One region of the Streptomyces hypolithicus genome, then DNA from elsewhere that is predicted to be linked to it. Evidence: riboswitches for the same ligand, from Rfam matches in the RefSeq annotation. Region 1 holds a riboswitch; each other region holds the start of a gene.
What was found. Region 1 has a riboswitch for cyclic di-AMP ahead of ACU6WZ_RS10400 (C40 family peptidase). Riboswitches for the same ligand answer to the same signal wherever they lie in the genome.
Positions count from the first base shown of each region.

Region 2: linked by a shared signal. The riboswitch ahead of ACU6WZ_RS15405 (M23 family metallopeptidase) and the one ahead of ACU6WZ_RS10400 (C40 family peptidase) in region 1 are both predicted to bind cyclic di-AMP.
Region 3: linked by a shared signal. The riboswitch ahead of ACU6WZ_RS04855 (M23 family metallopeptidase) and the one ahead of ACU6WZ_RS10400 (C40 family peptidase) in region 1 are both predicted to bind cyclic di-AMP.

Region 1 covers NZ_CM128811.1:2,256,306-2,259,570, reverse strand. The annotation lists gene ACU6WZ_RS10410 (C40 family peptidase) at 1-255, opposite strand, end outside; gene ACU6WZ_RS10405 (hypothetical protein) at 584-706, shown strand; gene ACU6WZ_RS10400 (C40 family peptidase) at 715-1,950, opposite strand; cyclic di-AMP (ydaO/yuaA leader) riboswitch at 1,958-2,119, opposite strand; gene pcrA (DNA helicase PcrA) at 2,455-3,265, shown strand, end outside.
Region 2 covers NZ_CM128811.1:3,246,773-3,250,037, reverse strand. The annotation lists partial or broken gene ACU6WZ_RS15410 (aldo/keto reductase) at 1-486, opposite strand, end outside; gene ACU6WZ_RS15405 (M23 family metallopeptidase) at 649-1,755, opposite strand; cyclic di-AMP (ydaO/yuaA leader) riboswitch at 1,767-1,912, opposite strand; gene ACU6WZ_RS15400 (DUF2332 domain-containing protein) at 2,160-3,203, shown strand; gene ACU6WZ_RS15395 (PP2C family protein-serine/threonine phosphatase) at 3,193-3,265, opposite strand, start outside.
Region 3 covers NZ_CM128811.1:1,046,762-1,050,026, forward strand. The annotation lists gene ACU6WZ_RS04850 (GntR family transcriptional regulator) at 1-480, opposite strand, end outside; gene ACU6WZ_RS04855 (M23 family metallopeptidase) at 677-1,534, opposite strand; cyclic di-AMP (ydaO/yuaA leader) riboswitch at 1,548-1,718, opposite strand; gene ACU6WZ_RS04860 (M16 family metallopeptidase) at 1,948-3,265, opposite strand, start outside.

The DNA.
Region 1 (3,265 bases):
GCGCAGGGCGTCCAGCGACTCGCTCGTGCGCCCGGACTTTTCCTTCACGCCGTTGTACTTCTCGGTGGCGACCTCGGCGTCGTGGTAGAGCCGGTCGACCTTCGCCTTCACCTGGGCGGTCGTCAGCGCGGGTTCCGCGTGCGCGCCGCCGTCGAACGCCGTGGCGCTCGCGGCTCCGGCGAGCGCGAGGGTGGCGGCGGTGCGGCCGGTGCCGCCGCCCAGCATGCGCTGCTTGGGCCTTCGGTGCGTGGCCACGAGGGCGTCCACGTCCTTCCGTCCTGTACGTCGGCCGCGTCGCAGTCCGGCGGCGGACCGCACGGGGGGCGGCCCGCCGCCGGATTCCCGGCGGTGGCGGCCGACTGCTGCTCCGGGGAGGGGCGGCGGTGGGGAGTCGGTCACCTGGGGGAGGACGCTAAACCTGCGCGTCACGGGGCCGAGTGGGAATGACCGACAGTGGCAGAAATAGGTGCTTCTGTGATCGCCGATGAGAGGCGAAGCCGCGCCGGAATGCAGCATTCCGCTCTTCCGTGACCGATGCGGCGGAGCAACCGGAACCACCGGAACCAGACGGGCAGAGCCTGCTATGGCCGGGCTGGCCGGGCTGGCCGGGCTGGCCGGGCTGGCCGGGCTGGGACGGGCTTCGGGTCGAGCGCCGAAGCCGCCCGCCACGGCGGTGCGTGAGCGGGCGGCCGCACAGGTCGCGTAGCGCGGGCGCTACGCGGGGCGGACGCTACCGTAGATCGGCATGTAGTAGATCGACTCCTCGCGGACGTTCGCGCCGGGCTTCGGCGCGTGGATCATCTTGCCGCCGCCGATGTATATGCCGACGTGGCTGATGTCGTCGTAGAAGAAGACCAGGTCACCCGGCTTGAGGTCGTCGGTCGGGACGCGGCTGCCGACCTTCACCTGGTCCCAGGTGGTGCGCGGGAGACTGACGCCGGCGGCCTTCCAGGCGCCCTGGGTCAGGCCGGAGCAGTCGTACGAGCTGGGCCCCGCCGCGCCCCAGACGTACGGCTTGCCGATCTGTGCGCGGGCGAAGGCGAGCACCTTCTCGGCCTTGGCGGAGTATGCGTCACCGGAGCCGAGGCCGGCGCCGGAGCCGGAGCCCGGGTCCGGGGTGGTGGCGGGGGGCTTTCCGGTTCCGGGGGTGGTGCCCGGGGCGGAGGGGGTCGGTTCGTCTTGCCGGGCCTCTTCCTCCCGCTGTTGCTCCTGCTCCTGCTGCGTGCGCTGCCGCTCGGCTTCCGCCTCGGCTTCCGCCTTCGCCTTGGCTTCGGCCTTCCGCTTGGCCTCCGCCTCCCGCTCCTTCTCCAGCGCCGCCAGCCGTGCCTTCTCCTCGGCGGTCAGCCGGGACAGCAGCCCACGCGCCTCGCCGAGCTTGCGCTGGACATCCTGCTTGGACGCCTTGAGGGAGGACTGCGACTCGGTCAGCTTCTCCAGGCCGCGCGTCGCCTCGGCCCGCTTCTTCGACGCCTCGGCCTGCCGCGTCTCGAAGTCGCGGACGTCCGTCTGCTGACGCTCGGTCATCCGATCCATCAGCCGGTTCTGGTCGAAGTACGCCTGCGGGCTGTCCGCGAGCAGCAGCGCGGCGGTCGGGGTGACCGACCCCGACCGGTACTGCGCCGCCGCGTAGTTGCCGAGCTTGCGCCGGGCCTCGTTCAGCCTCTCGGTGCGCTGCGCGACCGCGTCGAGCAGTCCCTCCACCGACTTCCGCTGCTGCTCGGTGGCTTCCTTCGCCTGGTTGTACTTCTGGGTGGCGGTGCCGGCCTGGCGGTAGAGGTCGTCGACCTTCTTCTGTACTTCCTCGACGGTCGGCTTGGGTGCGGCGGGCGCGGCCGGTGCCGCGCCGGCGCTCTGGGCGAGCAGGCCGACGGACGCGAGCGCCGCGGTCGTGACCCCGAGGGCGGGAGCGGTGGTGCGTACCCGGGTACGCGGCTTGCGATGCGAGGCCAAGGCCGGCATCTCCTTCCGTGGACCGCCTACCGGGTTAGCTGTCGGGTTCGGGCGGAACGGAAGGTGCCCTACGGTCCTTGGGACAGCGGACCGATTCACCCCAGGTGGTGCGCGTGGGTCCCCGGTTCCGAACTGCCCGTGGGCAGGCCGGATTCGGCGTGGGCCGCCCGGTCCGGCGCCGTTCGCCGGTTGGGGTACGAGCCGCCCGAGTGGGAACGCTAGCCAACTCCGTTGGCCGCTGGGAAGCCTGATGGCCGATATGCCCGATACATTTTCGTGACCTTTGCCGAAGAGGTTTACCGCTTCACTAATGCGACCTGCCGGGCGGCCGAACGGCCTCCCGCCGAGAGGTGCGAAGTGGCCAAGGTCACAGGTGGGGGTGAGGGGCGGGCCGGCGCGGAAGCGGCGTACTGGGTCCGCGTGGCGGCCGGGCGCCCGTACGACCGCGGGAAGACGGCAATCCGGGGCCGGCCTGTCGGTGGTCCCGCCTAAGCTTGGTAGACGATGAGCAGCCTCTTTGACGACAGCTTCCTGACCGATCTCCAGCCCGCCGAGGCAGCGGCCCCGCCGCCCCCCGAGGACCACGCCCCGGAGGAGGTTCCGCACGACCTCTTCGGCGGTGTCTTCGACGGCCCCCCGCCGCCCAGGGACGCGTACTACCGGGACGGCGCCCCGCGTCCCGCCGTGGACGCCGCCGCGCTGCTCGACGGGCTCAACGCCGAACAGCGCCAGGCCGTCGTGCACTCGGGCTCGCCTCTGCTCATCGTGGCCGGCGCGGGCTCCGGCAAGACCAGGGTGCTGACCCACCGGATCGCGTACCTGCTGGCCAAGCGGGGGGTGCACCCCGGCCAGATCCTCGCGATCACCTTCACCAACAAGGCCGCCGGCGAGATGAAGGAGCGCGTCGAGGAACTCGTCGGACCGCGTGCGGCCGCCATGTGGGTCTCCACCTTCCACAGTGCGTGCGTGCGGATCCTGCGCCGCGAGTCGAAGAAGCTCGGCTTCACGTCGTCGTTCTCGATCTACGACGCCGCCGACTCCAAGCGTCTGATGGCGCTCGTCTGCCGTGACCTGGACCTCGACCCGAAGCGCTTCCCGCCGAAGGCGTTCAGCGCCAAGGTCTCGAACCTGAAGAACGAGCTGATAGACGAAGAGACCTTCGCCGGCCAGGCGGCCGACGGCTTCGAGAAAACCCTGGCCCAGGCGTACGGGCTGTACCAGGCGCGGCTGCGCGAGGCCAACGCCCTGGACTTCGACGACATCATCATGACCACGGTGCACCTGCTCCAGGCGTTCCCGGATGTCGCCGAGCACT
Region 2 (3,265 bases), 990 kb from region 1:
CAGCCGCTCGGGGCTCAGGTTGGAGGCGGCGATGGCACGGACCTTGCCGTCCTTCACCAGTTGGTCGAGGGCGGTGATGATCTCCTCGACCGGCACCTCGGTGTCGTCGAAGTGCGTGTAGTACAGGTCGATGTGGTCGGTGCCCAGTCGGCGCAACGATTCCTCCGCGGCCGCCTTGATGTTCGTAGCGGAGAGCCCCTTGTACGACGGGTGGGCGCCGACCTTGGTGGCGACGACGATCTCGGAGTGGTTGCCGCGCGCGGCGAGCCACTTGCCGATGATCCGCTCGGACTCGGCGCCCTCGTTGCCGGGGGCCCAGGCGGAGTAGGAGTCGGCGGTGTCGACGAAGTTGCCGCCTCCCGCGGCGTACGCGTCGAGGACGGCGAAGGACTGCGCCTCGTCGGCGGTTCAGCCGAAGACGTTGCCGCCGAGGGCGAGCGGGAAGACATCGAGATCGGACGTACCCAGCTTGCGGAGAGAAGTCATGGGGTCGTCAACCCCGCGGCAGGCGCCGGCTATTCCGCGAAAGACCGGCAGCCCTGGCGTCGGGGGGTGAGCGCCAGGGCTGCCGGGGACTGGGGAGACCAGAGGGGCCAGGGGGCCAGGGGGCCATAGGGAGCAGGGCCAGGGGGGCCGGGGGATTGGCTGTCAGACGGAGAGGCCCTTGTCGCGCAGCCACGCCGCCGGGTCGATGCCGGAGCCGTCGGCCGTGTGCACTTCGAGGTGCAGGTGCGGGCCCGTCACATTGCCGGTGGCGCCCACACGTCCGATGGTCTCGCCCGTACCGACGGTCTGGCCGGCGGACACCGTCATCGAGGAGAGGTGCGCGTACCAGACCTCGGTGCCGTCCTCGAGTTCGAGCACGACGCGGTAGCCGTACGAACCCGACCAGCCTGCCGACTTGATGGTTCCGCTGTGCACCGCCTTGGCCGGCGTACCGGTCGGAGCTGCGAAGTCCAGGCCGGTGTGCTGGCCCGACGACCACATCGAGCCGGACTGGCCGTAGGTCGAGGTGAGCGTGTACGACGAGGTGGGCAGGGAGTAACTGGCGGCGAGCTTGGCGAGCCGCTCCTCCTCCGCCTTGCGCTTGGCCTCGGCCGCCGCCTCGCGCTTCCTCTCCTCGGCCTCGCGCTTCTTCTCGGCCGCCTCGGCCTCGGCCGCGCTCTGCTGCTTCCGGGCCTCGGCCGCGGCCTTCTCGGAGGCCTCCTTCTCGGCGGCCTCCTTGACCTGGGCGTCGGCTGCGTCCTGCTGCTGCTCGGCCTGCTGGAGGATGCGGGCGCGCAGTGCCTCGCCCGCGTCGGTGGTGCCCTGCTGCGCGTCGGCGGTGGTGACACCCGCCGTGGTGAGAGGGGCCGCAGCGAAGACGGCTTCGCCCCCGGAGCCCGCCGGGGCGCCGGAGCCTGCGTCGGCATGGTCGTCGGACATGAAAGAGCCGACGCCGGGAAGGGACTTGGCGTCGGGCAGTGAGTCGGATATCGCGTCGGGCATCGAGATCGAGATGGCCGGCTTGTCCTGCGCGGTGGCTATGCCGCCCGCGCCGACCGCGGCGATGACGCCGACGCCCAGCACGGTGGAGCTGCGGCCGATTCCGCCGCGCTGCTTGGCCACCCGGTGCCGGCCGCGTACGGGCCGTATGGACTCCTCAGTGGGATTCCATTCTTCCCACGTCCCCTCGCCGCCACCGAAGTTCTCGGTGTGGTTCGCCGCCCCGAAGGGGGGCAGGGTGGTGGTGGGGGCAGGGCTGTTGGACGCCACGGAGGCGTGCTCCTTTCCTTCCTTCTCGCCTACCGGGTTAGCTGACGGGTTCGGAGCAGGAAGGTCTCCTACGGGCCTCTTCGCTGACGCGAAGCAGCCCGATTCACCCCAAGGATTGGTTCCCCGGTTCCCTTGCGGAATTCGGCGCGTGCGCACGGTGTCGTCTCTGGCGACGACTGGGACAACCGCGCTGCGTTATCGAACGTTAATAGACGCGGGGGCCGGATTCCAAGCCGCTCCGACTGATCGTTACCGCCATTGGCCCGAACAAATACGCACAGAATAGCTCACACCGGGACGACTTGATCATCACTCAGGAAACATGCGTTTCTTGACGGTTCGTCAATTATTATCAAAAGCGATCAGGCCGACTACCCAGTGTCGCGAGCGATAAATTCTCCTCCATGGTGGTCAACAGCACGCAGTCCGTGGCCCGTCGCTACCGCGAGTTCTCCGAGCAGCAGGCGCGGGGCGTCTCCCCCGTGTACGCCGAACTAACCGCCCGTATCAGCGAGGACGAGGACCTCTGCGCCCTCGTCGCCGCCCTCCCGCCGGGCAACAAGCAGCAGCCCAATCTCCTCCTCGGCGCCGTCCGCCACCTCGGCGGACCGTACGAGCAGTGGGAACCGTTCCGCGCGTGGACCCTGGCCCACTGGGACGACGTACGCGCGGTGATGCTGGAGCGCTTCACCCAGACCAACGAGCCCGCGCGCTGCGCGACCCTGCTCCCCCTCCTCGCCTCGCTCCCCCAACCCCTCGCACTCATCGAGGTCGGCGCCTCGGCCGGCCTGTGCCTGCACCCGGACCGCTACGCCTACCGTTACGACGGCGGCCCCGTCCTCGGCTCGTCCCCAGTCACCTTCGACTGCCGTACGCAGGGCCCCGCGCCCGTACCCGCCGCGCTCCCCCGCATCGCCTGGCGCGCGGGCATCGACCTCAACCCCCTTGACCCCACCGACGAGGACGACGTCCGCTGGCTCCAGTCACTGATCTGGCCGGGCCAGAGCGAGCGGCCCCGCCAACAGCTCGGCGCCATCGAAGCGGTACGTACGGCGCCCCGCCCCCGTATCGTCCGCGGGGACCTCGTCGACGAACTTCCGGAGCTGGTCGCCGAGGCACCGGTGGGCGCCACCCTCGTCGTCTTCCACACGGCCGTACTGACCTACCTGCCGCTCGCCCGCCGCGAGGAGTTCGCGGCCGTCGTCCGCGCCCTGCCATGCCACTGGATCTCCAACGAGCACTACACCGTGCTGCCCTGGCTGGACGCCCCCGCACCCGACGACGAGCACCTGCTCACGCTCTCCCTCAACGAGAGCGCCGTCGCCTACACCGCTCCGCACGGCCAGAGCCTGCACTGGTTCGGCCCGACCGCTGAGCCGACCCCTGGCCCGACCGCTGGCCCGACCGCTGGCCCTACCCCTGGGCCGACCCCTGCCCCTACCTCTTGACGATTCCGACCGTCCTGCGGCGTCCGTGCTGCCCCGCGGACGGCCGTGCGACCGCGAGCAGC
Region 3 (3,265 bases), 1.2 Mb from region 1:
CACGGCGTACATCCAGGCGATCTTGTGCCTGAGCTGGGTGAGCAGCGTCGTGAGGCCCGGGCTGCCGGACGCCTGGGCCAGCGTCTCGTGGAACCAGCCGCCGAGGGACCGCAGGTCCTCGCCCTCGCCCCGGCGGGCCCGGTCCTGACCGAGCCTGACCAGGCCGCGGAGCACCTTGAGGTGTGCCTCGGTACGGCGCTGGGCGGCGCGGGCCGCGCCCAGCGGCTCCAGCAGCGCACGGATCTCCAGCAGGTCGGCTGCCTCCCGCTCGGTCGGCTCGGCCACGCAGGCGCCCGCGTGTCGGCGGGTGGTGACGAACCCCTCGGACTCCAGCGTGCGCAGGGCCTCGCGCACGGGGACGCGCGAGACACCGTACCGACGCGCCAGCAGTTCCTCGGTGAGCCTGCTTCCGCGCTCGAAGACACCGGAGACGATGTCGTCACGGATCGCCGTGCACACCGATTGCGCGGGAATACGCATGACCGAACCTCCGCACTGATCCCCGCGAAACGCGGTCGATCGAAGCCTGTGCGGTGACTCTATTGCAAGGGTGCCGAAATTCCGACGGCGTGCGGGAATTCCCGGTCGGCTTCCGGACACGCCGAAAGACCCCGGCTCGATCCACATCCGGAGAGAGGAGAGCCGGGGCCTTCGTGGCAGAGGTGCTGCCGATGCGTCAGACGTTCACGCCGTGGCCGCGCAGGTAGGCCGTGGGGTCCAGGTCGGAGCCGTACTCGGCGGAGGTGCGGGCCTCGAAGTGCAGATGCGGTCCGGTGGAGTTGCCGGTCGAGCCCGAGAGGCCAATCTGCTGGCCACTGGTGACGGCCTGGCCGACGGAGACACCGATGGACGACAGGTGGCCGTACTGCGTGTAGGTGCCGTCGTTCATCTTGATGACGACGTTGTTGCCGTACGCCCCTCCCCAGCCGGCCTCGACGACGGTGCCCGCGCCCACGGAGACGACGGAACTCCCCGAGGCGGCGCGGAAGTCGACGCCGGAGTGGCTGCCGGATGACCAGAGCGAGCCGCCGGACTTGTAGCCGGTGGTCACCGCCGAGCCGGCCACCGGGAGGGTGTAGCCGCCCAGGCGCTCGCGCTCGGCGGCGCGGGCCGCGCGCTCATCCGCGGCACGCTCCTCGCGCTCCTCGCGCTCCTCGCGCTCCTTCTTCGCCTGCGCAGCGGCCTTCGCCTCGGCCTTGCGCTTCGCTTCCACCTTGCGCTTCGCTTCCACCTTGCGCTTCGCCTCGGCCTTGCGCTCGGCCTCCGCCTTGTCGGCGGCCTGCTGCTGGGCCGCGGCCTGGGCGCCTATCTGGTCGGCGAGGGAGTCGCCGATGACGATGGCCTGGGTCAGTCCGGTGTCCTCGACCGAGTGCGCCGCCTCGGCGCTGACGTCGGTGGGGGTGGCGAGAGCAGGCGCGGCGAGGCCGCCGATGACGCCGGTCGTGGTGAGGGCCGCGACACCCGCGATGTTCGCGCTCGTGCGCGTCAGGCGGCTGGGACGACGGTGCTTCCCGGTGGCACGGGTGAACGCCATGAAGTGGCTGATCCTTTCCTTCCTTCTCGCCTACCGGGTTAGCTGACGGGTTCGGAGCAGGAAGGTCTCCTACGGACCCCCTGCGTAGTACGTACGCACGCAGGACGTCCGATTCACCCCAGGGACTGCACGGGTCCCCGGCTCCCCAGGCTCGCGCCTGACGGGGACTCGGCGATGGCTGCCCGGTGCCGCGGATACGGCTCACTGCTGACGGACAGCCGGACAGACGCTAAACGGATCATCTTTCAATCACCAAATAGACACGAGGCTTTGTAACGCACCCCACAGGTCAGACGGGCAGCCTCCACAACAAAGGGGACATACGGGAAGGACCCCGGCGACCCGATGGGCCCCGGGGTCCTCCTTTCTCCCGCTTTGCGGGATGTGTGCAGCCTGACCGGCCGGTCGGCCAGTCAGCCGGTGACCACCGTCACGTCGCCGATACCGAGCGCCCTGACGGGCTCCTCGATCTGCGACGCGTCCCCGACGAGGACCGCGACCAGGTGGTCCTCGGGGAAGGCGCTGACGACCGCCGCGGTGGCCTCCACGGTGCCCGTGTCGGCGAGGCGGGCGTACAGCTGGGCCTGGAAGTCGTCGGGCAGGTGCTGCTCGACCTGGTCGGCGAGCGTGCCGGCGACGGCGGCAGCCGTCTCGTACTTGAGCGGCGCCACCCCCACCAGGTTCTGCACGGCGACATCGCGCTCGGCGTCCGTGAGGCCGCCGGCTGCCAGAGTGCGCAGAACCGTCCACAGGTCTTCGAGGGCCGGTCCGGTCGACTCGGTGTCGACCGAGCCGCTGATCGCGAGCATCGCGGCGCCTGCCGCCCCCTCTGGGGAGGAAGGGGAGGTGGAGCGCAGCACCTGGCCGAAGGCGCGCACGCCGTAGGTATAGCCCTTCTCCTCGCGCAGGACCCGGTCCAGGCGGGAGGTGAGCGTGCCGCCCAGGCAGTACGTGCCGAGCACCTGGGCCGGCCAGACACGGTCGTGCCGGTCCGGGCCGACCCGGCCGATGAGCAGCTGCGTCTGCACCGCGCCGGGACGGTCCACGATGACCACACGGCCAGAGTCGTCGGCCGTCACGGGAGGTACGGGACGCGCCTCGGCCGTGTCGCCCTTCCAGGCACCCAGGGTGTCGGCCAGGACGGCGTCCAGGTCGGTGCCCTCAAGGTCGCCGACGACCACGGCGGTGGCGGTCGCGGGGCGCACGTGCGCCGCGTAGAAGCCCTTCACGGCCGCGGAGTCGATACGAGCCACCGTCTCCTCGGTGCCCTGGCGCGGCCGCGACATGCGCGAGGTGGCCGGGAAGAGCTCCTTGGAGAGCTGCTTGGCAGCCCGCCGGGACGGGTTGGCCGTCTCGTGCGGGATCTCGTCGAGGCGGTTGTGCACCAGCCGGTCGACCTCGCCGTCGGCGAAGGCGGGGGCGCGCAGGGCGTCGGCGAGCAGCCCGAGCGCCTTGGGCAGCCGGGAGACGGGGACCTCCAGGGAGACCCGCACGCCCGGATGGTCGGCGTACGCGTCGAGGGTGGCGCCGCAGCGCTCCAGTTCAGCGGCGAACTCCTCGGCGGAGTGCTTGTCGGTGCCCTCGGAGAAGGCCCGCGACATGATGGTGGCGACGCCGTCGAGGCCTTCGGGCTCGGCCTCCAGGGGCGCGGCGAGGAAGATCTCGACGGCCACCACCTGCTGGCCGGGGCGGTGACAGCGCAGCACGGTCAGGCCGTTGGGCAGCGAGCCG